DNA from 4 places in the Catellatospora aurea genome. Region 3 is predicted to be linked to each of the others. Evidence: riboswitches for the same ligand, from Rfam matches in the RefSeq annotation. Region 3 holds a riboswitch; each other region holds the start of a gene.

The links. A riboswitch is a leader RNA that binds a small molecule or an ion and turns the genes downstream of it on or off. The one in region 3 is predicted to bind cobalamin.
Region 1: another riboswitch for cobalamin. It lies ahead of ACFQO7_RS10350 (hypothetical protein); the one in region 3 lies ahead of ACFQO7_RS13755 (ABC transporter substrate-binding protein).
Region 2: another riboswitch for cobalamin. It lies ahead of ACFQO7_RS10295 (VWA domain-containing protein); the one in region 3 lies ahead of ACFQO7_RS13755 (ABC transporter substrate-binding protein).
Region 4: another riboswitch for cobalamin. It lies ahead of cobN (cobaltochelatase subunit CobN); the one in region 3 lies ahead of ACFQO7_RS13755 (ABC transporter substrate-binding protein).

What each region holds. Positions count from the first base shown of each region.
Region 1 is NZ_JBHTAC010000008.1:61,315-68,354, reverse strand. It holds gene ACFQO7_RS10365 (DUF6790 family protein) at 1-523, shown strand, start outside; gene ACFQO7_RS10360 (hypothetical protein) at 681-1,016, opposite strand; gene ACFQO7_RS10355 (CbtA family protein) at 1,013-1,738, opposite strand; gene ACFQO7_RS10350 (hypothetical protein) at 1,750-1,989, opposite strand; cobalamin riboswitch at 2,022-2,217, opposite strand; partial or broken gene ACFQO7_RS10345 (sirohydrochlorin chelatase) at 2,273-3,181, opposite strand; gene ACFQO7_RS10340 (precorrin-8X methylmutase) at 3,178-3,795, opposite strand; partial or broken gene ACFQO7_RS10335 (4Fe-4S binding protein) at 3,828-4,010, opposite strand; gene cobJ (precorrin-3B C(17)-methyltransferase) at 3,995-5,716, opposite strand; gene cbiE (precorrin-6y C5,15-methyltransferase (decarboxylating) subunit CbiE) at 5,713-7,005, opposite strand.
Region 2 is NZ_JBHTAC010000008.1:50,674-57,713, reverse strand. It holds gene ACFQO7_RS10305 (cobyrinate a,c-diamide synthase) at 1-762, opposite strand, end outside; gene cobO (cob(I)yrinic acid a,c-diamide adenosyltransferase) at 812-1,426, opposite strand; gene ACFQO7_RS10295 (VWA domain-containing protein) at 1,449-3,620, opposite strand; cobalamin riboswitch at 3,705-3,865, opposite strand; gene ACFQO7_RS10290 (trypsin-like serine protease) at 4,086-5,519, shown strand; gene ACFQO7_RS10285 (M14 family zinc carboxypeptidase) at 5,611-7,040, shown strand, end outside.
Region 3 is NZ_JBHTAC010000011.1:173,627-180,666, forward strand. It holds gene ACFQO7_RS13745 (ABC transporter ATP-binding protein) at 1-111, opposite strand, end outside; gene ACFQO7_RS13750 (FecCD family ABC transporter permease) at 111-1,139, opposite strand; gene ACFQO7_RS13755 (ABC transporter substrate-binding protein) at 1,141-2,058, opposite strand; cobalamin riboswitch at 2,162-2,301, opposite strand; gene ACFQO7_RS13760 (DUF4229 domain-containing protein) at 2,331-2,636, opposite strand; gene ACFQO7_RS13765 (hypothetical protein) at 2,695-3,129, opposite strand; gene mqnE (aminofutalosine synthase MqnE) at 3,133-4,302, opposite strand; gene ACFQO7_RS13775 (C40 family peptidase) at 4,452-5,843, shown strand; gene ACFQO7_RS13780 (DEAD/DEAH box helicase) at 6,021-7,040, shown strand, end outside.
Region 4 is NZ_JBHTAC010000008.1:38,283-45,322, forward strand. It holds gene ACFQO7_RS10235 (tetratricopeptide repeat protein) at 1-629, shown strand, start outside; gene ACFQO7_RS10240 (nickel/cobalt transporter) at 632-2,296, shown strand; gene ACFQO7_RS10245 (HNH endonuclease signature motif containing protein) at 2,612-3,946, opposite strand; gene ACFQO7_RS10250 (hypothetical protein) at 3,979-4,308, opposite strand; gene ACFQO7_RS10255 (DUF2784 domain-containing protein) at 4,318-4,689, opposite strand; cobalamin riboswitch at 4,691-4,879, shown strand; gene cobN (cobaltochelatase subunit CobN) at 4,919-7,040, shown strand, end outside.

The sequences.
Region 1 (7,040 bases), on a different contig from region 3:
CTTCGCTGCCATCTGGTTCACCGTCGTCGTCGGCTGGCTGATCCACGTCGCCGTGGACAAGCACCCCGACCGTAAGACCAAACACCGGGTCGTCGAACTCGCCCTGCTCTGGATCATGGTGGTCGGGGCCGGGATCTGGGGCATCCTCGGCGGACTCAGCCACATCGGCCCGACGTCCGGCGACACCGCCGAGCAGATCGGCTACACGCAGTCGATGTTCCAGTGGGAGGTCGGCTGGGGCGACATCGCGGTGGCCGTACTGGCGATCGGCTGCGCCTGGCGGCGGCTGCGCGGCACCTGGCTCACCGCCGCGGTGACCGCGCTGGCCATCTCCTTCTGGGGCGACGCCTGGGGCCACTTCAACCAGTGGGTCTTCCACGACAACCACGCGCCCGCCAACGTCTGGGCGCTGCCGTCGGACATCCTGATGCCCCTGCTCGCCATCATCCTGCTGGTCATGTACCGCCGCGGCGCCCCGGCCCAGTCCTTTGAACAGGCCGCGGCCGTGACCACTCGCCCCTGACGGGCCGCACCCGACCGCCGCCGCACCCGGCCCGTGCGGCCAAGCGGGGCGGGTCGCACACCAAGGTCATTCGACTTGCCAGGCACATGGGCGAATACGGCCTCAAGATACGCGAAGGTGCCTGGCAAGTCGGACGATCAAGGACCCCCGCAGGCCGTCAGGTCTGGCCGGGGGCCTCGATGACGTACGGGATGAGGGCGACCGGGAGGTCGGCGGAGCCGGGGCCGCCCGCGGCCGCCCAGGAGGCGACGTACTCCACCGTCGCCTCGTCGAGGACGCCGCCCAGCCACACCGGACGGCCGCCGTCGCGGCGACCGGACGGGCGCGGATGCACGACCATCACGTTCGAGTGCTCGCAGACGTCCAGGCACTGTGCGATGCGCACCCGTACGCCCGCCTTCTCCAGCTGCCGCAGCTGGCCTTCGTGATCGGTGTCCGGGTGCTTGGCGGTGCCGCAACAGCAGTCACGGCACACCGTCACCCTGGCCTTCACGCGGCCGCCCGCACGGCGGCGGTGTTCGCGACCGCGCCGGCCCGCAGCCCGGCCAGCCCGAATCCGACGCCGATCCCGGCCCACAGCACCACCGAGGCCAGCAGCGACAGCAACCGGAACGACCACAGCAGATCAGCCGGCGTGCTGATCGGATCACCCGACGACGGCAGCGCGAACAGCAGGGCGAGCCCCAGCAGCACCACCCCCACCGGCGCCAGCTGACGCAGCGGCAGCGCCGCCCCGCGCTCGGCGAGCCGGCCTGCCAGCAGACGGGCCGCGCTGACCGTGGCCAGCCCGATCGCGATCGCGGCCAGCCAGGTCACCGTGCGCGCCTGCTGCGTCGCCTCGCTGCCCACCCCTGGCGGGTTGGTCGGGTAGCGCAGGAACGGCAGGAACGCCACGCCCAGGAAACCGGCCCCGGCCAGGCGCAGTGCCCGGCCCCACGGGTCGGCCCCCGGGTCACGGCGGTGCAGCACGGCGTACACCAGGCCGAACAGCAGACCGATCGCCATCCCGGCCAGGATCACCGAGACCAGCATGCCGACGTGCTGCGTATCGCGGCTGAACAGCTCCGCGCCGTGGCCTTCACCGGCGTTCGCGTGTTCGAGGGCGATCGCCCGGTCGATGACCGGCTCGGCGAGCACCAGGGACACCACGGCGGAGAGGGCACCGGCGCACGCGCCGGCCAGCCCGCCCCGCCCCATCAGCGAGAGCAGGGACATGTCCGCCCCGCTCAGTGGCAGTTGGCGGCGAACAGGTGCCGCCCGTCGTGGGACAGCTCGTGCAGATAGTTGGCGCTACGGGAGAGTTCCCCGTACACCGGGGACAGCAGCGCGCCCTGGTCCAGGAACACCGCGTAGAGGATGAACAGCGCCACCGCGACGAGCACCCCGGCGATGACCTGATCCCGCAGCCGCCCCGCGATTGCGGCCGTCTCCTGCGACGGCACCGCGGGCGTCGACAACGCACCCATGACAAATACCTCCTCCTCGGGGTTCACCGCCCCGAACTGGACAACGACGGGTCAGTGTCCTGACTCCCGGGTGGATGGAACTTCGTCGCGCTTGCCGCGCCTTCCAGCCGCTGCGGCGGCCGTGGCTCGTGCGGGGCGCTCCCCGGTCACAGTGGCGGGACCGTCCCGGATTCTCACCGGGTTCCTGCGCACCGTCGTCTGATGTGAACTTGTTGCCCTCACCATGCCAGCAACGCTCGCCGGCCGTCAAACCTCCTCAGGGGTGACGTCGGTGAATATCCGCATGAAGCGGTGCGTGATCGTGGCTGTGCGGGTGATCGTGACCGTGGCTGTGCCCCGGGTCACCCGGGTGGTGGTGCGGGGTCTGCGGCAGCCCGACCCGGTCCTCGAAGCCCGGCAGGCTGATCCGGTACACACAGGAGTCGCAGTTCATCCGGATGTCGCCGGCCAGGGCCTCGCCGTAGCGTTCGATCACCAGGTCGGCCAGGGCGTCGGTGTCGCCGAGCACGCCCGCGCTCCGCACGTGCACGTCGGGGCGGCCCGTGGCCCAGGCCGTGGCCTGCCCCGCCACCCGGCGCGGCAGCACCCCGGTGAAGAGGAAGTACGGCAGCACCACGATCCGGCGCGCACCCAGCGCCGCACAGCGGTCCAGGCCCGCGGGCACGCCGGGGGCCGCGAGCGAGATGAAGGCGTACTCCACCCCGGCCACCCCGGTCGTCTCGGCCAGCAGCCGGGCCGCCCGCGCGACCTCGGCGTTCGCGTCGGGGTCCGTGGATCCCCGGCCGACCAGCAGCACCGTGCTGTCCTGATCGGCTCCCGCCTGGTCCAGCCGCTCCCGCAGCAGGGCGAGCACCGCGGGGTGCGCGCCGAGCGGGCGGCCGTACGCCACCACCAGGCCGGGATGCCGCAACTGCTCGCGGGCCAGTGCCGCGGGGATGTCGCCCTTCGCGTGCCCCGCCGCGACCAGCATCAGCGGTACGGCCGCCAGCCGGCGGTGCCCACCCGCGACGAGGTCCGCCACCGCCTCGCCCAGCGGGGGCGGGGACAGCTCGATGAAGCCGCCGCCGACGGTCACGCCGCGCGGGGCGAGGCGTTTGCCGACCCGTTCGGCGAACGCGCGGAACTGCTCGGCGCCGTCCGCGTCGGACGTGCCGTGCCCGGCGATGAGCAGCGCGGGCGGGGTGGTGGTCACAGTCTCTCCTCCAGGGGTAGGGGGTCGCCGTAGAGCAGGGCGTTCACGGCTGCCGCGGCGACGGCCGAGCCGCCCCGAGCGCTCAGATTGGACAGCTGGGGCAGCCCGGACAGCCGCAGCGCGGCCTTCGACTCGGCCGCGCCCACGTAGCCCACGGGCAGGCCGACCACCAGCGCTGGGGCGACCTGCCCGGCCGCGGCCAGCCGCAGCAGCTCGAACAGCGCGGTCGGGGCGTTGCCGACGGCCCATACCGCGCCCGTGGGGTGTTCGGCCGCGGCCAGCCGCACCGCCGCCGCCGAGCGGGTGACGCCCTCGGCCGCGGCCAGTTCCGCCGCCAGCGCCGAGCCGACCAGGCAGCGCGTCGGGTAGCGGGTGATCCCCGCGCCGACCATGGTCACGTCCACGACCAGCGGCGCGCCCGCCGCCAGCGCCGCCGCCCCGGCGGCCAGCGCCGGCTCGTCCAGCACCAGATCGCCGACCCAGCCCGGATCGGCGGTGGTGTGCACGATGCGCTCGGCCACGTCCCGGCTGTGCCTGGGCAGCCCGGAGGTGTCCACGGCCGCCCGCAGGATGCGGTAGGACTCCGCCTCGATCGGGTGCACCGTCCTGGCCACGGTCGTCATCGCGCCTCCCGCTCGACCAGGGTCACCGCGTCGACCGGGCACACCTCGACACACTCGCCGCAGCCGGTGCACAGGTCGGGCCGGGCGTGAAGCCGGGCCGGGCCCGTCCCGCCGATCGGCCGGATCGCGTGCGTCGGGCAGGTCAGCAGGCACGCGCCGCACCCCTGGCAGCCGTCGAAGCGCACCGGACTCACCGCGCCATCCACGCGTACCCCCGCGGGGTGACCATGCGCCCGGCGACCGTACGGGTCGTGCTGGCCCCGACGATCACCACCGTGTTCATGTCCACCTCGGCCGGATCGATCGTGTCGAGGGTGGTCAGCGCGATCCGCTCACCGGGCCGGGACGCGTCGCGGACCAGCCCGATCGGCGTGTCCGGCGGCCGGTGCGCGCCCAGGATCGCCAGCGCCGCCGGCAGCTGCCGGGTGCGCCGCGCGCTGCGCGGGTTGTACAGGCAGACCACGAGGTCCGCCTGGGCCGCCGCTGCCAGCCGCCGCTCGATCATCTCCCACGGGGTGTGCAGGTCCGACAGCGACAGGTACACGTGGTCGTGCCCCAGCGGCGCGCCCAGCAGCGACGACGCGGCCAGCGCCGCGGTCACCCCCGGCACCGCGGTCACCTCGATGTCGTCCCCGGCGAACTCCAGCGCCGGCGACGCCATCGCGTACACGCCCGCGTCGCCGGAGCCGATCAGCGCCACCGCGTGCCCCTGCCGCGCCAGCTCGACCGCCGAACGGGCGCGCTCCTCCTCCGCACCGAGTCCCGAGTCGACGATCCGGGTGCCGGGGCGCAGCAGGTGCCGGACCTGGTCCACGTACTGGTCGAGGCCGACGACGATCGAGGACGCGCGCAGCTGCGCCGTCGCCCGGGGGGTGCGCAGGTCCGCCGCGCCGGGGCCGAGGCCGATCACCGCGAGCCGGCCCATCGGCACCAGCCGGGCGACCGCCACGGTCGCCATCGCCGACGCCGTCTTGCCCGCCACCAGCGCCGCCCCCCGGCCCCGGGCACCGGCGGCCAGCAGCGCCGCCGCCTCGGCCACGCTCGGCGTGCCGACAGCGGCCCGGACCACCTCGGACGGATTCGGCACGGCCACCTGCGCCAGCGCCGCCGCGGGGAAGGTCACCAGCGGCAGACCCCGGCCTGCCGCATAGGCCACCAACCCGGCCTCGTCGGCCTTCACGTCGGCGGTCGCCGCCGCGCACACCGACTCCGCCGCGAGCCCCGCGTCCGCGAGCACCCGCGCTACCAGCTCGGCGATCTCCTCGGCGGACACGCCCCGGCTCGCCCCGATCCCGAGCACCAGCGACGGCGGACGCAGCACCAGCACCGACCGGTCCCCGGCGTGCGCCACCCGGCGGTCGGTGATCAGCACCGTCCGCGTCGCGCCGGGGTGGTCACCGAGGTTCGCGGGCAGCGCCGGCAGCGGCCAGACCTGATCGGACCGCAGGTGCACGGGCTCCCCGTCGAGCAGCGCCCGCGACACCGGCGCGACGGCGTCCGGGTCCGCGACGGCGAACCCTAGGGTGTCCAGGCCCGGCAGCCCGGCGGCGTCAGTGCCGGTGGTCACCACAGCCGACGCCCCCAGCACCTCGGACACGCGCGCGGCCAGCGCATTCGCCCCGCCGCCATGCCCTCCGAGCAGCGCCACGGCCCACCGCCCCGCCTCGTCCACACACACCACACCCGGCTGCGTGTGCTTGCCGTCCGAGCCGGTGGTGAGGAGGGGGGCGAGCAGGCGCACGGTGGCGCCGGTGGCGAGGAAGGCGACGATGGCGTCGGAGCCGGACCAGGCTTGGGTGAGCTGGTCGCGGACGGTTCCCTCGTGGACGGTGCACTCGCCCGGCCACGCGGCGGCCAGCCGCGTCGCGGCATGGCGGCCGGCGGCGGTGGCCCAGATCAGGCCGATGGTCATGGCAACTCCCCGGAGACGACGAAGACGGGATTGGTCGCGGCGAGCCGGTGACTGCCGCCGGGCAGCGGGCTCAGGCGCGAGGCCTGCAGCTGTACGCCCTCCGTCCGGTACCCGGCGTCGCCCAGCACGCCCAGCGCCGGGCCGACGCGTTCGAGCCCGGCCAGCGCGGTCACGATCCGGGCCGGCCGCCGCGCGACGCACGCCGCGAGCACGGGTGGGCCACCGCCGCCGACGAAGACCGCATCGGGCTGGGGCAGCCCGGCCAGGCAGTCCGGCGCGTCGCCCGCGACGAGGCGTGCGCCGAGACCGGCCGTGTTGGCGGTGATCAGCGGCAGGGCCGCCGGGTCGCGTTCGACGGCGAGCACCGCCGCGCCGAACCGGGCGCACTCGGCGGCGACCGAGCCGGACCCGGCTCCCACGTCCCAGACCAGGTCACCGAGGCGCGGGCCGAGCCGGGCGAGCACGTACGCACGTACCTCCGCCTTGGTGATCATCGAGTCGCGGTGGGCGTAGGCGGCCTCGGGCAGCGCCCACCCGGCGGGCCCGGGGCCTGCCCCGGCGATCCAGCCGGGCCGCGGATCGCGCCGCGGCCGGTCCGGGTCCAGCACGAGCACGACGTTCGGGTCGGCCCAGCTCTCCGCAGCCGCGTCCGCCGCCTCGACGGTGACCAGCCGCTCCTGCGCGGTACCCAGCCGCTCCGCCACCACCAGCGTGCGCGCCCACCCGGCCAGGGCCGCTCCCAGCTCGGCCGGGCCGCTGCCGGGCGCGGTCAGCACCGCCACCTTCGGGTACGCCCGGCAGACGTTGACCGCCCGCCGCAGCCCACCCGCGGGTGATGATCCGTTTTTGTGGACGCCCGCTGCCCCTATAGGGGCGTCCAGCGTCCACAAAAACGGATCATCGCGCAGCGCGGAGGCGGCAGCGGCACCGTCGCGGCCGTGCGCCGACACGACGAGCGCGTCGTCCCAGGGCAGGCCCGCACGGGCGAAGGCGGCCGCGACGCTGGACACCGCCGGGATCACGACCGGCTCGACCCCGGCCCGGCGCAGCGCCGCGACGATGCCGAAGAACCCCGGATCGCCACTGGCCAGCACCACCGCCTCGCCGTCATGCGCCGCCACCCGCGCCACCACCGGCGCGACCGGCCCCATGACCAGGCACTCCGCAGCGACATCCAGCCCGGACAGATGCCGCGCGCCCCCGGCGACCAGCGTCGCCCGCGCCAGCGCCGCACCGGCGGCCGCGCTCAGCCCACCGCCGTCGTGACCCACCACCGTCACCCGCCGCATGCGACCGACCCCGGTATCTGCTCGGCGGCCGCCGG
Region 2 (7,040 bases), on a different contig from region 3:
CCGCGCTCCGGCCGCCTCGGCCGCCGCCCGCACGGCCTCGGCCGCCGACCACGGCGTCACCGCCAGCGGCGGCGCGCTGTGCGCCACCGCCAGCACCTCGCCGAGGTCCACCCCGTCCTCGACCAGCGCGCCCATGGCCCGCACCGCGTCCACCGCCGCGCCGCTGCGCTCGGCGGCGGGCACCAGCCCGAGGTGCCGGGACGGCACCGCCACCGCACCGGCGCGCCGCAGCACGCCGAGCACCGGCGTGCCGACCTCCTCGCAGGCCTCGCGCAGGATCTGTTCGTGCCGGTCCGAGCCGACCCGGTTGAGCACCACCCCGGCCAGCCGCACCGAGCCGAACGAGCGGAACCCGTGCAGCAGCGCGGCGACCGACCGGCCCTGGCCGGTCGCGTCCACCACGAACACCACCGGCGCGTCCAGCAGCCGCGCCACGTGCGCGGTCGAGCCGAAGTCGCCCTCCCCCGAGCGGCCGTCGTACAGGCCCATCACGCCCTCGACGACCGCCACCTGTGCACCGGTCGCCCCGTGCGCGAACAGCGGCGCGACCAGGTCCTCGCCGACCAGCGACGGGTCCAGGTTGCGGCCGGGCCGCCCGCAGGCCAGCGAGTGGTAGGTCGGGTCGATGTAGTCCGGACCGACCTTGAACCCGGCCGCGGTCATGCCGCGCGCCGTCAACGCCGCCAGCAGCCCCGTCGCCACGGTCGTCTTCCCGTGCCCCGACGCCGCCGCGGCCACCACGATCCTGGGCACCTTCACCATGCGCTGTCCGTTCGCGACTGCGGGGCTCGCTGCGCTCTCTCCTCGCGCTTCACCATTCGATCCCCGCCTGGCCCTTGCGTCCCATGTCCATCGGGTGCTTCACCTTGCCCATCTCGGTGACCAGGTCGGCCAGCTCCAGCAGCGGCGGCGCGGCGTACCGGCCGGTGATCACGACGTGCTGGGAGCCCGGACGGGTGCGCAGAGTCTCGACCACGTCGGCCGTGTCCACCCAGCCCCAGTGCATCGGGTAGGTGAACTCGTCGAGCACGTAGAAGCCGTACCGCTGCGCCAGCAGGTCGCGTTTGACCTGGGCCCAGCCCTCGGCCGCCTCGGCGGCGTGGTCGCGCTCGTCGCCGGGCCGGGCCAGCCACGACCAGCCCTCGCCCATCTTGTGCCAGGTCACCGGCGCGCCCGCGCCTGACTCGTCGTACGCGCGGCCCAGCGCCCGGAACGCGGCCTCCTCGCCGACCCGCCACTTGGGACTCTTGACGAACTGGAAGACCGCGATCGGCCAGCCCACGTTCCAGGCCCGCAGGGCCATGCCGAACGCCGCGGTCGACTTGCCCTTGCCGATTCCGGTGTGCACGGCCAGCACCGGGGACCTCCGGCGCTGGCGCGTGGTGAGCCCGTCGTCGGGCACGGTCTCCGGCTTGCCCTGCGGCATCAGCGGCCTCCACTCGTCTGCGTCATGCCGCCCTCCGGCGGTCCCGGCGGGCCACCCCGGCCAGCCCTTGCGCGGTCACCTCGGCCAGCGGCACGTGCTCCGCGCCGAGCCGTGCCGCCAGGCGGGCGGCGAGCCCGAGCCGCACCACCCCCGACTCGCAGTCCACGACCACCGCCGACACCCCGGTCGCGGCGAGCCCGCCCGCGATACGCATGGCCTCGCCGACCGGGTCCGCCCCGGCGGTGGCCCGGCCGTCGGTCACCAGCACCAGCAGCGCGCGCCGGTGCGGGTCGCGCAGCCGCTCGACCCGCAGCGTGTGCGCCGCCCGGCGCAGTCCCGCGGCCAGCGGGGTACGCCCGCCCGTGGGCAGCTCGCGCAGCCGCGCCGCGCCGGCCTCCACGCTGGACGTCGGCGGCAGCGCCAGCTCCGCCTCGCTGCCCCGGAAGGTGACCAGGCCGACCTTGTCGCGCCGCTGGTACACGCCGAGCAGCTGCGACAGCACCACGCCCTTCACCGCGCCCATGCGCTGCCGGGCGGCCATCGAGCCGGAGGCGTCCACGCAGAACAGCACCAGGTTCGACTCGCGCCCCTGCCGCACCGGCTCGCGCAGATCGGCCGCGACCAGCCGCAGCGGGCCGCCGGGGGTCCGGCCCCGGGCGTGCTGCCGCCCGGCCGCCGCCCGCACGGTCGCCGCCAGGTGCAGCGCGGCCAGGGTGCCGCCGGGCACCCGCGCGCCGACGGTCCGGCCCATCCGGGTGTACGCGGGCGAGCGCCGCCCCGCCGCGCCCTCCCCCACCCCCTGCACCGCGAACAGCCGCGCCCGCCGTGGCGTCGCCGCCTCGGCGTGCTGCTGCCCCGCCGACACGTAACGCCCCTCGTCGGCCCCGTCCCGCTGCCGCGTGTCCCCCTGCGGCACCGGCCGCGGCGGCGTGCCGCCCTCGTCCGGGACCGCACCGCCGGGCCCGCCCGGCCGCGGACCGCCGTCCGGACCGTCGTCGTCCAGGCCGCCGTCGGGCCCGTCGTCCGGACCGGAGCCGTCCGGCCCGTCACCGTCCAGGTCGGCATCACCGTCGAGATCGGCCTTCGGGGCGCCCGCGCCGCCCGCCGCACGGTCCTGGTCGCCGGGAGCACCCGGGCCGTCGTGGGAGCCGTCGGGTTCAGCCGGCGGGGGTGCGCTGTTCAGCGCGTCCTCCAGGGCCTGCTCGTCGAGGTCCGGGGCGTCGAACGGGTCGCGCCGGCGGCGGTGCGGCAGCGCCAGCCGGGCCGCGTCCCGCACGTCCTGCTCGGTGACCCGGCCGCGGCCGTGCCACGCGGCCAGGGCCAGCGCGGCGCGGGCCACCACCAGGTCGGCCCGCAGCCCGTCCACCTCGAACGCGGCGCACACGTGCGCGATGCGGGTCAGCTCGGCGTCGGGCAGCTCCACCGCGGGCAGCCGCCGCCGGGCGGCGTCGATACTTTCGGCCAGCTCGGCATCGGCTTCGGCCCACCGCGCCGCGAACCCGGCCGGGTCGGCCTCGTACGCCAGCCGCCGCCGCACCACCTCGACCCGCTCCTTCGGCTCGCGCGGGGCGCGCACCTGCACCGCCAGCCCGAACCGGTCGAGCAGCTGCGGGCGCAGCTCGCCCTCCTCCGGGTTCATGGTCCCCACCAGCAGGAACCGGGCGGCATGGCGCACCGACACGCCGTCGCGCTCCACGTACGCCTCTCCCATCGCGGCGGCGTCGAGCAGCAGGTCCACCAGGTGGTCGTGGAGCAGGTTCACCTCGTCGACGTAGAGCACGCCGCGGTGCGCCCCGGCCAGCAGGCCCGGCGAGTACGCGGCCTGCCCCGCGGTCAGCGCCCGCTCCAGGTCCAGCGCGCCGACCAGCCGGTCCTCGGTCGCCCCGACGGGCAGCTCGATCAGCCTGGCGCGCCGGACGATGACGTCCTGACCGGCCCTGTGCGGCCCGTCCGGGCACGCGCCGTACGGCGACGCCGGGTCGCAGCCGAACCGGCACCCGGCGACGACCTCAACCTGCGGCAGCAGCCCGGCCAGCGCCCGCACCACGGTGGACTTGGCGGTGCCCTTCTCGCCGCGCACCAGCACCCCGCCGATGGCGGGCGAGACGGCGTTGAGCAGCAGGGCGAGCCGGAGGTCGGCGAGGCCGACGACGGCGGAGAACGGGTACAGCGGGGTCAAAGCCCGCTCAGGCACGAGCCCATGCGCGAGTCCTCTCCGCGGGTTTCCTCGCCCGCGAAATCCGGTGTGGTGACGCCGTGCGGCGTCGCGAGCGGCCGGAGTGTCCTGGCTCCCGGATCGACGCTTCCCCTCGGCCTTCCAACCGTGTCAACGGCCGTGGCCTGGTGCCGAAACGGCGCGCGTCGTGAGACGGAGCCGCTCGGGAGGGGTCGCTCCCCGGTGACAGTGGCGGGACCGCCCCGGACTCGCACCGGGTTCCTCCACTGCCGCTCACCGGCCATCGTGACGGACGCGGTGCGCCGCGTCAAAGCGGGTCGCCCGGACGGAGGTCTGTGTCACGCCCCGGCGGGCGTGACATCAGCACGTAACAATTAACTTCGATATTGCTATGTATCGTTGTCTTCCGCTAGCTTCCAGGGAAACTCTCCGGCGATCCGGCGCCAGAAGCGCTCGGCGCCGGGTGGACCTTGGGAGGATCCTGTGCGGAATTCACTACGAACGGCGCTGCGCGCCGGCGCGATCGCGCTGGCCGGCGCCATGCTCGCCCTGGGCTCGGCCGCCGTCCCGGCGCAGGCCGCGCCCTCCGGCGACGGCTCGGTCACGCCTCAGGTCGTCGGCGGGACCCGGGCCGCGCAGGGCGAGTTCCCGTGGATGGTGCGCCTGTCCATGGGCTGCGGCGGCGCGATGTACACCCAGAGCCTGGTGCTGACCGCCGCCCACTGCGTCGGCGCGACCGGCAACAACACCTCGATCACGGCCACCTGGGGCGTCGTCGACCTGCAGGACCCGACCCGCACCACCCGCACCTCGAACTACGTCTACCGTGCCCCGGGCTACAACGGCACCGGCAAGGACTGGGCGCTGATCCGCCTGTCCAGCCCGATCACCACCGCCCCGCTGCTGAAGATCGCCACGGACACGTCGCTGCACAGCGGCAACTTCGACGTGATGGGCTGGGGCGCGGCCACCGAGGGCGGCGGCCAGCAGCGTTACCTGCTCAAGGCGCAGGTCCCGTTCATCACCGACACGCAGTGCCAGAGCGCCGGCGGCGAGTACTCCGGCCTGGTCTTCAACGAGGAGATCTGCGCGGGCAACTGGAGCTCCGGCGGCGTCGACACGTGCCAGGGCGACTCCGGCGGCCCGATGGTCAAGAAGAACGCCGCCAACGAGTGGATCCAGGTCGGCATCGTGAGCTGGGGCATCGGCTGCGCCCGCCCGCAGAACCCGGGTGTGTACACCGAGGTCCGCTACTTCGCGACCGACATCTACAACGCGGCGGTCTCCCTCGGCGGGGCCCCGGGCGGCGTCTCCGTCACCGGCCCCGGCAACCAGTCGACCGTCGTCGGCACCGCGGTCACCCTGAACAGCTCCGCCTCCGGCGGCACGTCGCCGTACAGCTGGTCGGCCGGCGGCCTGCCGGCCGGCACCTCGATCAGCTCCTCGACCGGCCAGATCACCGGCACGCCGACCACCGCGGGCACCTACACCGTGACCGTCACCGCGACCGACAGCGCGAGCAAGACCGGCACCGCCTCGTTCACCTGGACGGTCAACCCGGTCGGCAGCTGCGCCGCGGCCACCAACGGCACCGACGTGAGCATTCCGGACAACAACAGCACCGGGGTGTACAGCAACATCACGATCTCCGGCTGCACGGGCAACGCCGGTTCGTCGTCCAAGGTCGAGGTGCACATCGTGCACACGTACAAGGGTGACCTGATCGTGGACCTCGTCGCGCCGGACGGCTCGGTGTACAACCTGCACAACCGGTCGGGCGGCAGCACCGACAACATCGACACCATCTACACGGTGAACCTGTCCTCCGAGGTCAAGAACGGCACCTGGCGCCTGCGCGCCCGCGACGCCGCCTCGATCGACACCGGCTACATCAACTCCTGGACGCTCACCCTCTGAGTCCGTCGCACCATCCCCGGGCCCGGCTCCGCGACCAGCGGAGCCGGGCCTGCTCCCGACCCGCCTCCACCGACCCCCTCGGAGGTAACCCGTGCGCAGACTCGCGCTCGTCCTCACCACCCTGGCCACCGGCCTCGCCCTCACCGTGCCCGGCCCGGCCGGCGGCGCGCCCGCCGACGATAGCCACCTGCCTGGATTCACCCTCGCCGGCTCCCAGCAGTACCTGGTCACCGGCCCGCAGACCTTCGCCGACCGCGACGCGGTCGCCCGCACCGGAGCGGCGATCGACCTGATCGAGCACGGCAAGATCTACATCACCGCGAACACGACCGAGGCCGACCGCATCCGCCGCCTGGGCTTCGGCCTGGAGCTGCTGCCCCCGCCGTCCTCGCGGGTCTCCGGGCCGAACGCGGTCCCGCTCGACTTCCCGTCGGCCGACGGCGGCTTCCACAACTACGCCGAGATGAACAGCGAGATCAACCAGATCGTCGCCGACCACCCGACGCTGGTCCGCAAGTCCGTCATCGGCACCTCGTACGAGGGCCGCCAGATCGTCGCGCTGAAGATCTCCGACAACGTCGCCACCGACGAGAACGAGCCCGAGATCCTGTTCAACGCGCACCTGCACGCCCGCGAGCACCTCACCGTCGAGATGGCGCTCTACCTGGCCAACCTGTTCACCGACGCGTACGCCACCGACAGCCGGGTCAAGGCCGTGGTCGACTCGCGCGAGATCTGGATCGTGCCGGACCTCAACCCCGACGGCGGCGAGTACGACATCGCCACCGGCTCCTACCGCTCCTGGCGCAAGAACCGCCAGCCCAACTCGGGCAGCTCGGCGGTCGGCACCGACATCAACCGCAACTTCGGCTACAAGTGGGGCTGCTGCGGCGGCTCCTCGGGCAGCCCGTCGTCGGAGACCTACCGCGGCCCGTCGGCGTTCTCCACCCCGGAGGCGTCCGTGCTGCGCGACTTCGTGCTGTCCCGCCGCGTCGGCGGCGTGCAGCAGATCAAGGCGAACATCGACTTCCACACGTACGGCGAGCTGATCCTGTGGCCGTTCGGCTACACCACCGCCGACACCGTGAACCCGGGCATGACCACCGACGAGCGCAACACGTTCGCCACCATCGGCCAGCAGATGGCGGCGACCAACTCCTACACCCCCGAACAGGGCAGCGACCTGTACGTCACCGACGGCGACATCACCGACTGGCTCTGGGGCGACCAGCGCATCTGGACGTACACCTTCGAGATGTATCCGAAGTCGTCCAGCCCCGGCTTCTACCCGCCGGACGAGGTCATCGCGGCGCAGACCTCCCGCAACAAGAGCGCCGTGCTGATCCTGTCGGAGTACGCCGACTGCCCGTACCGGGCCATCAACAAGCAGGCCCAGTACTGCACCGCGGCGAACGACTTCTCGATCGCGGCCTCACCCGCCTTCGGCTCGGTCAACCCCGGCGGCTCGCTGACCTCGACCATCAGCACCGCCGTCACCAACGGCGCCGCGCAGACCGTCAA
Region 3 (7,040 bases):
GCCGTTGGGGCCGATCACGGTGACCCACTCGCCGGAGGCCACGGTCAGGTCCATGCCGTGCAGGATCTCGGCGTCGCCCAGGGTCACCCGGACGTCCTCGACGGCCAGCATCAGACGCTCACCCGCCGGGTCGAGCGCAGCACGAGGATGAAGAACGGGGCGCCGAAGAACGCGGTGACCACGCCGATCGGCAGCTCGCCCGGGGCGATCAGGGTGCGCGCGGCCAGGTCGGCCAGGGCGAGGAAGGCCGCGCCGAACAGCAGCGACAGCGGCAGGATCGAGCGGTACGAACCACCGGCCAGCAGGCGCACCACGTGCGGCACGATGATGCCGACGAAGCCGATCAGCCCCGACACGGCGACCGCGGCGGCGGTGCCCAGCGAGGCCGCGGCCAGCAGGATCAACCGGGAGCGCTGCGGGTGCAGGCCCAGGCTCGCCGCCTCGGTGTCGCCGACGCTGAGCACGTCCAGCTCCCGGCGCAGGGCCAGCACCACGACCGTGGTGACCACCGAGTACGGCAGCAGCAGCGTCACCTCGTGCCAGCCGTTGGTGGCCAGCCGCCCGAGCAGCCAGGAGTACACCTCGCGGATGGTGTCCACATTGCGCTGGAGCAGGTAGGTCTGGATCGCGGCGAGGAAGCTCGACACGGCCACCCCGGCCAGGATCAGCGTCGCCGACGAGCGGTCCCGCCCGCCGGCCACCCCGAGCAGGTAGGTGACCACGACCGCGATACCCGCCCCGGCGAACGCGGCCAGCGGCAGCACCGCCCCGGCCCGGAACGCGATCGCCATGGTCGCGCCGAGCCCGGCGCCCGCGGCGACGCCGAGCAGGTACGGGTCGGCCAGCGGGTTGCGGAAGACGCCCTGGTAGCAGCCGCCGGCCAGGGACAGCATCGCGCCGACCAGCAGGCCCAGCACCACCCGGGGCAGCCGCAGCTCGGTGATGATGGCGATCTCGCGCTCGTTCAGCCCCGACGGCAGGTCCACGCCGGGGATCAGGTTGAGCAGCTCGGCGGCGACCGAGCCGGGCGGCAGCGTCACCGGGCCCAGGGCGACCCCGGCGACGAGCGCGACCAGCACGGCTCCGATCCCGGCGGCGAGCCACCCGGGACGCAGCCGTGCCGGTCGCAGTGTCGTCACGTCAGGCCGGGACCTTGTTCGCGGCGTCGACGATCGCGCGGATCAGGTCGACGACGCGGGGACCCCAGCGCGAGGCGATGTCGTCGTCCAGCGCGATGACCTGGCCCTTGCTGACCGCGGTCATGCCGGCCCAGCCCGCACGGGCCTTGACGGTGTCCAGGCTCTGCTGGCAGCACTTGGTGTCGGCCAGGAAGATCAGGTCAGGGTTCGACTTGACCAGCGACTCGGCGGTGAGCTGCGGGTAGCCGCTGCCCTTGGTGTCGGCGGCGTCGGCCACGTTCTCCAGCCCGGCCAGCTCGAACAGCGAGCCGATGAACGTCTTCGAGGTCACCGAGTACAGCGTCGGGTCCAGCTCGTAGTAGTAGGACAGTGGGGTCGCGCGCTTGGGCAGGTCCTTGACCAGCTTGGCGATGTCGTCCTTCATCCGCTGGGCGAGCGCGGCGGCCTCGGTCTTGTGCCCGGTCAGCTCACCCAGCTCGGCGAGCTGCTGGTACGTGTCGTCCAGCGTCACGGCGGCCGGAGCCACGTACACCGGGATCTTGAGGGTGGTCAGCTGGGCGACCACGTTGTTGGCGTCGGTGCTGAGCACGACCAGGTCGGGGCTCTTGGCGGCGACGGCCTCGGCGTTGGGCTGGAAGCCGGACAGCTCCGTCTTCGGCGCGTTCGCCGGGAAGTTCGAGTTGTCGTCGGCGGCGACGACCTGGCCGCCGGCGCCGATCGCGAAGAGCATCTCGGTCGTCGTCGGCGACAGCGACACGATCTTCACCGGCTGCGCGGGCAGGGTCACCGAGCCGACGGTCACCGGGTACGCCGCGGCGGCGCTCGACGGGGTAGGGGTCGCCGGGTCGTTCGTGGCGCAGGCACCGAGCACGGCGACGAGGCCGGCGGCGGCCAGCGCGCCGAACGCGCGGCGGGACAGGAAACGGGTACGCACTGATCCTCCTATCGGTCGAGGCAGGTCCTTCGCCGACAGGGCCCGATCAGGTGGGGCAGCCCGGTCCGCGAGACGCCCTTCCTCGAGAGCGTGGTTCGCGACTGCCGCAGGCGACCTGGCTCGCCCACCGAGGTGGGATCACAGTTGCGGGACAGCGCCGGGTTCACACCGGCTTCGCTGCGGGACAGTCAGCCGACACGCTAATACACACCCGTGCCGATGCTCGCGACGCGGAGTGGAGGATGTGCGCAGGCTCATCACGCCTGGGTCTTGTGGACCTCTTCGGCCTCGGCGGCGGGCACGTCTTCGCCGGGCTCGGTCTCGCCGGCCAGGGCGGCACGCAGCCGGTCCTTCTCGGCCCTGCGGCGGTCCACCGCGCCCTCGACCTGGGCAGCCACGTCGTCACGCAGGTTGCGCAGCAGGAAATAGCTCGCCGCTGCCGAGACCAGGATGGCGATCATCAGCTTGAGCAGCATGCTCAGGTTCGGCACGAACCACAGCGCGGCGAAGACGGCCAGGAAGAGCATCAGCCTGGCGAGCGTGTACTTGACAGCAGGACTCACCGGTCCAGGGTAGCCGCCGAACCTGCCAGGCCTCGGTCAGCCCCGCGCGAGAGGCCGGTCAGCCCCGTTCGGCGGCCGCCAGGCCGAGGTGCCAGAGCACGGCGTACACCACCGTGGTGACCAGCGCGCCCAGCCCGCCGGAGACCAGCGGCGGCAATCCCGACGCCACGCCCACCGCGAGCACGCCGAGCACCACGGCCGCCAGACCGGCGGCCGGGGCCACGGCGAGCCGCCCGCGGTGGCCCGCCGCCGCCTTGAACTGCTCGACGAAGATGATCGCCGGGAAGATCACCGCGAGCCAGCCGGTGAGGTCACCGAACTCGCCCATGCCGAGCAGGGCGAACAGTCCGTCGAAGGCGACCATGCCGAGCACGCTGATGGCGAACCCGGCCAGCGCGTACGCCACCAGGTCGGTGAGCGAGACGATGCGCCCGGACGCGTCCCGCCGCGGGCCCTTGCGCTGCTCCTCGGCCGGGCTCTGCGGATCGGCCACCCGTCAGGCCCAGACCTGCTGCGGCTCGCTGCGCCGCTCGGCCATGCTGACCGGCGCGCCGTACTCCTTGACGACCTGGTAGCGGGTGTCCCGCTCGACGGGGCTGAAGCCCGCGTCCCAGATCAGGTGGAGCAGGTCGTCGCGGTGCATGGTGTTCGGCGTGCCGTACGAGTCCGCGTCGTGCGTGATCTTGTACTCGACGACCGAGCCGTCCAGGTCGTCGACGCCGAAGTTCAGCGACAGCTGGGCCAGCGACAGGCCGTGCATGACCCAGAAGCACTTGATGTGGTCGAAGTTGTCCAGCATCAGCCGGGACACCGCGAACGTCTTCAGCGACTCGGCTGGGCTCGCCATCGTGGTGCGCGCCTGGATCCGGTTGCGGATCTTGCCGTCCGCGCTGTCGTGGAAGTCGTGCTGGTAGCGCAGCGGGATGAAGACGGTGAAGCCGCCGGTCTCGTCCTGCAGCTCACGCAGGCGCAGCACGTGGTCGACGCGGTGCCGCGGCTCCTCGATGTGGCCGTAGAGCATCGTCGAGGGGGTGCGCAGGCCCTTGCTGTGCGCCAGGCGGTGGATGCGCGACCAGTCCTCCCAGTGGCAGGCGTGGTCGACGATGTGCTGCCGGACCTCCCAGTCGAAGATCTCGGCGCCACCGCCGGTCAGCGACTCCAGGCCCGCCTCCATCAGCTCGTCGAGGATCGCGTCGGCGGTCAGGCCGGAGATCTTCTCGAACCACTGCACCTCGGTCGCGGTGAACGCCTTCAGCTTGACGTTCGGCAGCGCCTGCTTGAGCTCCTTGAGCACGCGCGGGTAGTAGCGCCACGGCAGCGTCGGGTGCAGACCGTTGACGATGTGCAGCTCGGTGAGCTGCTCGTCCTTCATCTCCAGCGCCTTGGCGACGGCCTGCTCCACCCGCATGGTGTAGGCGTCCTTCTCACCAGGCTTGCGCTGGAAGGAGCAGTAGGCGCAGCTGGCCGAGCAGACGTTCGTCAGGTTCAGGTGCCGGTTGACGTTGAACATCACCCGGTCGCCGTTCTTCTCCGTCCGGACGTGGTGCGCGAGCCGCCCCAGCCAGGCCAGATCGTCACTCGCGTAGAGCGCCTCGCCGTCCTCGCGGCTGAGCCGCTCCCCGGCGTAGACCTTCTGCTCCAGCTCCCGCTTCAAACCAACGTCCATGGCAGTGAGCCTACGACGTGCCGCCGACGTGCCTGCTGCTGCCCTTGACAGCTGCTGTTCAGCTTGACGCCACCGGGACAGAAGGGTCGACAGCGATCCTGATTTCCGGTAGGAACCTTGTGGGACCAACGGGGAGGACGGGGCCAACGATGTCCAAGCGTCGCAGCGGGCAGGCTCGACGGCAGAGTCAGGTCGCGGTGGGCTCGGCTGTTCTCAGCGCGCTCATCGCCGGTGGCATCGCCATGCCCGCGGCCGCTGACCCGCCGATCGGCTCGAAGATCACCTCGATTCCCGACGCCGGTCTGCGCCCCCAGCCCGACGGGCTGCCGACGCTGCCGTTCGGCTCGCTGAGCATGCCCCGCACCCAGCCGCTGACCGCCCACGCCGCGCTGCTGGCGCAGTACAGCGCCGCCGAGCTGGAGCTGTCCGTGCTCGGCGCCCGCCGCAGCGAGCTCTACCAGGCCTACAGCAATTCGGTCGTGGCCAAGGCGATGGCCGACTACGCCTGGCGGGCCACCGCCGACACGCTGCGGGTGGCGAAGGAGGCCGCCGAGGCCGCGGCCGTCGCCGAATACCAGGCAGCCGTGAAGGCTCCGCCGCGGCTGGGCGACTCGCTCGGCGAGCTGGGTCAGCTGATCCCGCGCACCGAGTCCACGCCGGAGACCGAGGCGGTGCTCAACGACCTCGCCACCGCGCAGCAGGCCGAGCGCCAGGCCTACACGGTGCTCACCACGGCCATCACCGCCGAGCAGGACGCCTCCACGGCGTATTCGGCTGTGGAGAAGGAGTTCAAGCGCAAAGAGGTCGCGTTCCTGGAGCTGAAGCGGCGGCTCGCCGAGCTCCAGTCCGAAGCGGACCGGCTGCGCGAGATCCAGGAGCAGAACCTCGGCAACTACAGCCCAGGCAAGAGCAACGCGGGCCTGGTCGCCGCGGCCAAGGCGCAGAAGGCCGTCCTGTTCGCGCTCAGCCAGCGCGGCAAGCCCTACCGCTGGGGCGACGAGGGTCCGAACACCTACGACTGCTCCGGCCTGATGCTGGCGTCGTACAAGGCCGCCGGGATCACCCTCAACCGGGTCGCCAAGGACCAGTACTACGGCACCCGCGCCAAGACGGTCAGCAAGTACGCGCTGCTCCCCGGCGACCTGGTCTTCTTCGCCACCGACCCGAACGACTGGCGCACCATCCACCACGTCGGCATGTACCTCGGCGACGGCTGGATGGTCCACTCGCCGCGCACCGGCGACGTGGTGCGGCGCGCGTCGGTCAGCCTGGGCAGCATCGACTTCGCGACCCGGGTGGTCGACGCGGTGCCCGCCCCGAACCAGCCGAACCCGACGCACGGCCCCACGCCGTCGCCGACCAAGACCACCTCGCCGAGCCCGACGACCGGCACCTCGCCGTCCAGCTCGCCGAGCGCTCCGGCCAGCACCTCGCCGTCGCCGAAGCCGCCGGCCGAGTCGCCGTCCCCGCTGCCTCCGGCGGAGAGCCCGAAGCCGGCCGAGTCGACGTCGCCGAGCCCCGACCCGGTGCCCGCTGCGTGACGCGCGTCACCCCGCAGCAATGGCCTTTCGGGGTGACGCCCACTACACCGTCGTGTTATTCGGGCGCCAGTGACCGCAACGCCCGGTACACTCATCGGGTTGTTCTGGGCGCGCTCGGCGCGCTTTTGAGCGTTCCTGCGGGTGACTTGCAGCGGCACGAGGCCGCGCGGCGCGGGGATGCGCCACCCGAGAGGTTTCGCTTTGACTATGCACGACCCTGCCCTGTTCCCGTCCGTCTTCGAGATCAACATTGATACCGAGGGCAAGGCCGCGGCCGCGAAGGCCGCCGCCGAGACGGACGCCGCAGCGGCGACCGCCACCACCGTCACGGACGTCGTCGAGGCTGCGGACACCGCCGCCGACGAGGCCGTCACGGAGCGCGTCCCGACCTTCGCCGAGCTCGGCCTGCCGCGTGCCATGGTGCGCGAGCTGACCCGGGCCGGCATCACCCAGCCCTTCGAGATCCAGGCCGCGACCCTGCCGGACGCACTGGCCGGACGCGACGTGCTCGGCCGTGGCCAGACCGGCTCCGGCAAGACCCTCGCTTTCGGACTGCCGCTGCTGGCGCGCATCGCCGAGGGCAAGCCGGCCCGCCCGCACCACCCCAAGGCCCTGATCCTGGTGCCCACGCGCGAGCTGGCCATGCAGGTCGCGGACGCGCTGCGCCCGCTGGCCAAGGCGATGGAGCTGTACACCGGCACCGCGGTCGGCGGCGTGCCGTACGACCGGCAGATCCTGGGCCTGCAGCGCGGGCTCGACGTGATGATCGCCACTCCGGGCCGCCTCGGCGACCTGATCCAGCGCGGCGCCTGCGCGCTGGACGACATCGAGGTCACCGTCCTGGACGAGGCCGACCAGATGGCCGACATGGGCTTTCTGCCCGACGTCACCGAGCTGATGGCCAAGACCCCGGCCGGCGGCCAGCGCCTGCTGTTCTCGGCCACTCTCGACGGTGACGTGGACACGCTGGTCAAGCGGTTCCTGAACAACCCGGTGACGCACTCGACCGCCCCCGCGGAGGCGTCGGTGTCCACCATGGACCACATGATGCTGCTGATCCCGCCGCAGGAGAAGTTCAAGGTCACCGCGGCGATCGCGAACCGTCCGGGTCGGACGATCATGTTCGCGCGCACCCAGATGGGCGTGGACCGCCTGGTGGAGCAGCTGCGCGAGGTCGGCGTGCGGGCCGGCGGCCTG
Region 4 (7,040 bases), on a different contig from region 3:
GCGACCTCGCAGCGGCCCGCGCCGCGTACGAGGCCGGCCCGGCCGCCGACGCCGGCTACCTGCCGCTGCGCCACGGGCTCGCCCGCGTCGACGCCGCGGGCGGCCGCACCGCCGAGGCGCTGGCCGGGTACGCCGCGCTGACCGCGGCTTCGCCGACCCCGTCCCTGCTGGTCGAGCACGCGCTGCTGCTGCGCTCGCTCGGCCGCGCCGCCGAGCCCGAGGCGCAACTGGCCCTGGCGCAGGCCGCCCTGGACCTGCTGGCCGCCGGGGGAGGCGCGGACGACCTCGCCGCCGCCGAACTGGCCCTGGCCCGCGGCGACCACGCCACCGCGGTGCGCCTGGCCGCGGGCGAGTGGCAGCGGCGCAGGCACACCGACGTCGCCGACACCCTCGCCTGGGCGCTGCACCAGGCCGGACGGCACCGCGAAGCGCTGCCCCTGGCCTGTGCCGCGGCGGCGCTCGGCGCGCGCAGCGCGCTCCACGCGTACCACCTGGGAATGATCGAACTCGCCCTCGGCGACCGCGCCGCCGCCCGCCGCGACCTCGCGCGGGCGCTGCGGCTCAACCCCCACTTCTCCCCGGTCGACGCGCCCGCCGCGGCGCGCGCCCTGGCCTCGGCAGGTGCGTGATGATGCGTAAGACGTCGCTGGTCGCGGCGCTCGTCGGCGGCGCGCTCGCGCTGCTGCCCGCCCCCGCGTCCGCGCACCCGCTCGGCAACCTCTCCATCAACCAGCTCGTCGCGCTGACCCTGCGTCCCGACGCCGTCGACGCCACCACGATCCTCGACATCGCCGAGCTGCCCACGCTGCAGCAGCGCGGCGCGGTCGACACCTCCGGCGACGGCGTCGCCGACGTCCCCGAGCTGCGTGCGCACGCCACGGCCGCCTGCGACGCCTTCGCCCGGGAGCTGGCGGTACGCCTCGACGACCGCCCCCTGACCTGGACCGTCCGCTCGGCCGCGATGATCCTCGAACCGGGCTCCGCCCGCCTGGCCACCAGCCGGGTCACCTGCACCCTGAGCACCCCCGCCCGGCTGGACCGCCCGGCCGTGCTCACCGTCCACAACGGGCACCTCGCCGACCGCGTCGGCTGGCGCGAGATCACCGCCACCGGCGTCGGCGTCGACCTGCCCGACTCACCCGTGCCCGCCCGCAGCACCACGAACGAGCTGCGCGACTACCCCGTCGACCTGCTCGGCTCCCCGCTCGACGTCCGCGACGCCAGCCTGCCCGCCCGTCCCGCCGCAGCGCCACCCGGCGCACCGGCGACCGGCCTCACCTCGGCAGTCGCACCGGACCTGGGCGCGCCCGCCCGGCCAGGCGATCCCGCGCCGCTGCGCTGGGCCGCCTGGGCGCAGCAGCAGGTCCTCGACACCGTCGGAGCGGACCGGCTCACCCCGCTCGTCGGGCTGCTCGCCGCGCTGCTCGCACTCGTGCTCGGGGCGGGCCACGCGCTGCTTCCCGGCCACGGCAAGACCGTGATGGCGGTATACCTCGCCGACCGCGCGGGCCGCCCCCGCGACGCGCTGACCGTCGGCGCGACCGTCACCGCCACCCACACCGGCGGCGTCATCGCCCTGGGCCTGCTGCTCACCGCCGTCTCCGGCCTGACCGGCCAGACCGTGCTCGGCTGGCTCGGCCTGGCCAGCGGCACCATCGTCATCACCGTAGGCCTCGCGATGCTGCTGGCCACCCTGCGCCGCAGGCCCGGCCACACCCACGACACCTCAGACCACGACCATGCCCACTCCCATGGCACGTCCGACAACGACCATGCTCACGACAACGACCATGCTCACGACCATCGCCATGGCCACGACAACGACCATGCTCACGACCATCGCCACGACCATCGCCACGACCATCGCCACGACCATGGCCATGGCCATGGTCACGGCCACGGGCACGGGCACGGGCATCGGCATGGTCTGTTCGGCCGGGTGCACTCCCACGACGGCTCCCATGCTGCCGAGGGCACGGGACGCGGCCGGTTCGGGCTCGGCGCGATCGGGGTGGCGGCGGGTCTGGTGCCCAGCCCGTCCGCGCTGGTGGTGTTGCTGGGCGCGATCGCGCTGGGCCGGACGGGCTTCGGCATCCTGCTCGTGCTCGCCTACGGGCTGGGCATGGCGGGCACGCTCACCGTCGCGGGCCTGCTGCTGCTCAAGGTCCGCGATCGCTGGTCGGCGCGATTCGAGCGGTTCCGGCGGCTCCGGCTGGCCGGGCCGTACGCCGCGAGCGCGATGGTGCTGCTCGTCGGCGTCGGCCTCGCCGCACGTGCGGCGACGCTGGTGGTCTGATCGCGGCACGGGCGCCGCAGACAAATCACTCGTGCAAGGCGTTGGTGGCGACCAGTCGTCGTTCACGACGACGGCTGGTCCTGCTGCTACGCGCTGCTGGAGTACCGGACGACTGCGGAGGTGGCGGCACTGCTGGACGGTCACCTGTCCGACGCGCGTCGACCAGCAGGAAGCCGAGGGCGAGCTGCTTGCCTTGCCAGCCGTGTGGGCGGTAAAGCAGGGTGCGCAGCGGCGGCCGTCCACCTGCTCGGGCGGTTGCCGATTCTCCGAGTGGAAGCCCGGCTCGGCCCGGTGTGATCGGTGCTCGGGCACGGCCTAGGGCCGCAGGTGGAAGGTGTTGCGGCGGGGGAGCCGGGCGGCGTCCACGTAGCTCGGCGGGATGAACTCGGGCCGCCGGTCGTGGCCGACCCGGACCTGCCAGTCGTCGTGGTGGACGACGCGGTGGTGGTGTCCGCACAGCAGCACGGCGTTGTCGAGGTCGGTGGGACCGCCGTCGGCCCAGTGCCGGATGTGGTGCCCCTGGCACCAGCGAGGTGGGCGGTCGCAGCCCGGGAAGGCACAGCCCCGGTCGCGGAGTACGAGCGCTCGGCGCAGGGCTCCGGTGACGAGGCGTCGGGTCCGGCCCAGGTCGAGCAGTTGCCCGTCGCCGCCGAGCACGGCGGGAATGACCTGGGCGTCGCAGGCGATGCGCCGGACGGTCTCAGGAGTGAGCGTCGCGCCGTTGTCGAGCAGCCCCGAGCCGGTGCGCTGAGCGAGGCCGTCGTAGTCGACGGTGATCACGAGCTGAGGACGGTCGCCGCCGTTGTCGGGCAGTTCGCCCGAGGCGAGCACGCGGCGGCAGATCTCGGTGAGGGCGTCGGCCCGCCGTTGACCCGCGGTGCGCATGTCACGAGCGCTTTCAGCCGCGCTGTGCCCGCTGGCGGATGAGCCTTCGACGGGATCGCTGTCGCCGCTGAGGGATAGGGCACGGGTGTGGCTGAGGACGCCAGGACGGGCGAGGGGGTCGAGCGCGGCGGTGACCACGGCGGCCGCTTCGGTGTCGAGCCAGCCGGTCAGGCGGACCCGCCCGCTGCGGTCGGCGACCAGGGTCAGCGTGCGGGTGGCGTAAGCGCGTTCCTCCTGCGCGGCCAGTGCTTCGCGTTCGTGCTCCTCGGCGGTGTCGGGGGCGACGTGCGTGAGGATGCGCTCGCCGAAACGGCGGAGCACGGACGGTTCGAACTGGGCCGCGAATCCGATCAGTGCGGTTTCGGCCTTCGCCGCGGTCTCCAGCCCCACCTCGCAGGGGAGTGCGGCGAGAGCCTGAGCGATGACAGCGGCCTGCTCGGTGTTGACGGTTCCGGCGGCGAGGGCGTCGGCGGTGGTGGGGAGGCGCTCCAGCGCGCGGGCGAGTTCCAAGGTCTGCTTGGCCGTGCGTATGCCGATGCGCCAGTGTTCGCGCAGCCAGACCGCGGTGCTGGAGGCGCCGTGAGCGGCGGGGACGGCACGGGCGTCGAGCTCGCGGACCAGCGACAGCTCCACGGCCGCCAGGCGTTCCCGCAATGCTCGTGCCGAGTCGAGCGAGGTGATCAGCTCGGAGTCGGTCAGCGACCACACGGACGAGTCAACGCAAGCGGCGACCATTCGCCCGGCCTGCGTCAACCCCTCATGCATGGCTCCATTTTAGAACTGGCGTACGACAAGAATCAGCGAAGTTTACCGATCAACAGATGGCTTCCGTGGCGAGCCGGAGGCTGCGGCGGAGCCACCGGGGGCAGGTCCGGGTCGGCGTCGGCCTCGTCGAAGGTCAGGTGGACGATCGCGGCGACCTCGCGCGGCGCGGTCTGCTCCAGGACGTCGGGGATCGCAGGCCCGGCCGGCAGGTCGACCTTGCCGCCCACGCCCGACAGCAGGCGCGCGGCGTGCGCCTCGTTCTCGCTGCGCTTGATGAGCAGCCAGCGGCCGTCGCGATGGAGGTGGACCCCGACGTTGACGACGAACGCGGGACGTCCGCCGGGCGTGAGCTGCTCGATCATCCGGGCACTCTATGGCACGTCGGCCGTGCCGGCGGGCCTGCGGCGGAGGGCGAAGCCGATCCAGGAGGTCAGCACGACCAGGCCGGCCAGCACCTGCAGCGGCACGGTGAACCGTTCGGGGTAGACCACCCCGGTCAGGTACGTGTCGATGAAGCCGCGGGACAGGCCCTGCTCGCCGGCTTCGCGGCGGGCCCAGTCCTCGACGTAGGTCAGGGGGCAGTCGAGGCCGAGCGCGACCGTGGTGAAGCCCCAGCCGGCGGCGATCAGGTGGGGCCAGATCAGCCACGGCCGCCACCAGGCCAGGAAACCGCCCGCCACGACGTACGCGAGGAACGCGAAGTGCACCACCATGGTGAGCCCGGCGAGCCACTGATAGGCCATGCTCCATTATCTGCCGCTAGGATCGCTCTCGGCGGCAGGGAGGAACTCGGGGAAGAGCCGAGACGGTCCCGCCACTGTGACCGGGGAGCCCGTCCCCACCCCGTCGGAGAGATCCGAGGCCACCGCAAGGGAAGGCCCGGGGCCGGGCGTCGATCCGGGAGTCAGGAGACTCCGGCCGCCGCATCGACTCTGCTACCGGGGCGCGGACCCCGACAGGAGGTACGCGGCCATGACGGCTGTCCAAGGTCTGCTGCTGTCCACTGCGGACACGGAACTGCTCGCCGCCCGCGCGTCGGATGCGCCCTGGCGCATCGGCAACCCGGCCCGGCTGGACGCCGGTGACGTCCCGGAGCTGCTGCGGGGTGTCGGCTTCGTGGTGGTACGGCTGCTCGGCGGCCGCCGCACCTGGCCGGAAGGGCTCGACGCGGTGCTCGCCGGCGGGCTGCCGGTGGTGGTGCTGGGCGGGGAGGCGCTGCCCGACGCCGCGCTGCAGGCCGAGTCGACCGTGCCCGCCGGGGTGGCCGGGGAGGCGCTGGCGTACCTGGTCGAGGGCGGTGCGGACAACCTGCGCGAGCTGCACCGCTTCCTGTCGGACACGCTGCTGATGACCGGCGAGGGCTTCGACGCGCCGCGGGCCACGCCGGAGTACGGCGTGCGCCTCAACCCGGCGCACGAGGCCGGGCGGCCGACCGTCGGGATCGTCTACTACCGGGCGCACGAGCTGGCCGGGAACACGGCGTTCGTGGACACCCTCGCCGGGGCGCTGCACGACGCGGGCGCGAACGCGCTGCCGGTGTACTGCGGCTCGCTGCGCGGGGTGGCGGACGGGCTGCGCGACCTGCTGCGGGGCTGCGACGCGCTGATCGTGACGGTGCTGGCCGCGGGCGGCACCACCCCGGCGGACGCGAGCGGCGGCGGGGACGACGAGGCCTGGTCGGTGGCGGCACTGTCCGAGCTGGACGTGCCGGTGCTGCAGGCGCTGTGCCTGACCTCGTCGCGGGCGGTGTGGCAGGAGTCGGACGCGGCGCTGAGCCCGATGGACGCGGCGATGCAGGTGGCGATCCCGGAGTTCGACGGCCGCCTGATCACGGTGCCGTTCTCGTTCAAGGAGCCCGGCCCGGACGGCATCGGCGTGTACGCCGCCGACCCGGAGCGGGCGGCCCGGGTCGCGGGCATCGCGGTGCGCCAGGCCCGGCTGCGGCACGTGCCGAACGAGCGCAAGAAGCTCGCGATCGTGCTGTCCAGCTACCCGACCCGGCATTCGCGGGTCGGCAACGCGGTCGGCCTGGACACCCCGGCCAGCGCGGTGGTGCTGCTGCGGGCGCTGCGCGAGGCGGGATACGACCTGGGCGAGGGCTTCCCCGAGGACGGGGACGCGCTGATCCATACGCTGATCGCGGCGGGTGGGCATGACGTGGAGTGGCTGACCGAGGAGCAGCTCGCGGCGGCCCCGGCCCGGGTGCCGCTGCGCGAGCACACCCGCTGGTTGGAGGCGCTGCCCGCGAGCCTGCGCGACGGCATCGTGGCGGCGTGGGGCGAGCCGCCGGGCGAGCTGTACGTGGACCGGGGCGAGATCGTGCTGGCGGCGCTGCGCTTCGGCAACGTGCTGCTGATGATCCAGCCGCCGCGCGGCTTCGGGGAGAACCCGGTCGCCATCTACCACGACCCGGACCTCGCGCCGAGCCACCACTACCTGGCCGCGTACCGCTGGCTGGACGAGGAGTTCGGCGCGGACGCGGTGGTGCACCTGGGCAAGCACGGCACCCTGGAGTGGCTGCCGGGCAAGGGGCTGGGCCTGTCCCGCGAGTGCGCGCCGGACGCGGTGCTCGGGGACATTCCGCTGGTGTACCCGTTCATCGTCAACGACCCGGGCGAGGGCACCCAGGCCAAGCGGCGGGGGCATGCGGTGATCGTGGACCACCTGGTGCCGCCGATGGCCCGTGCCGAGACGTACGGCGAGATGGCGAAACTGGAGCAGCTGCTCGACGAGTACGCCACCGTGCAGGCCCTCGACCCGACGAAACTGCCCGCCGTGCGCGCCCAGATCTGGACCCTGATCCAGGCCGCCCAGCTGCACCACGACCTGTACCAGGCCGACATGCCGGGCGAGGACGACTTCGACGACTTCATCCTGCACGTCGACGGCTACCTGTGCGAGGTCAAGGACTCGCAGATCCGCGATGGCCTGCACATCCTCGGCGGCGCGCCGGAGGGCGAAGCGCGGATCAACCTGGTGCTCGCGGTGCTGCGCGCCGACCAGGTGTGGGGCGGCGTGCGCGGGGCGCTGCCGGGCCTGCGGGCGGCGCTGTGCCGCCGGTACGGGCTGGACGAGCGTGCCCTGCTGGCCGAGC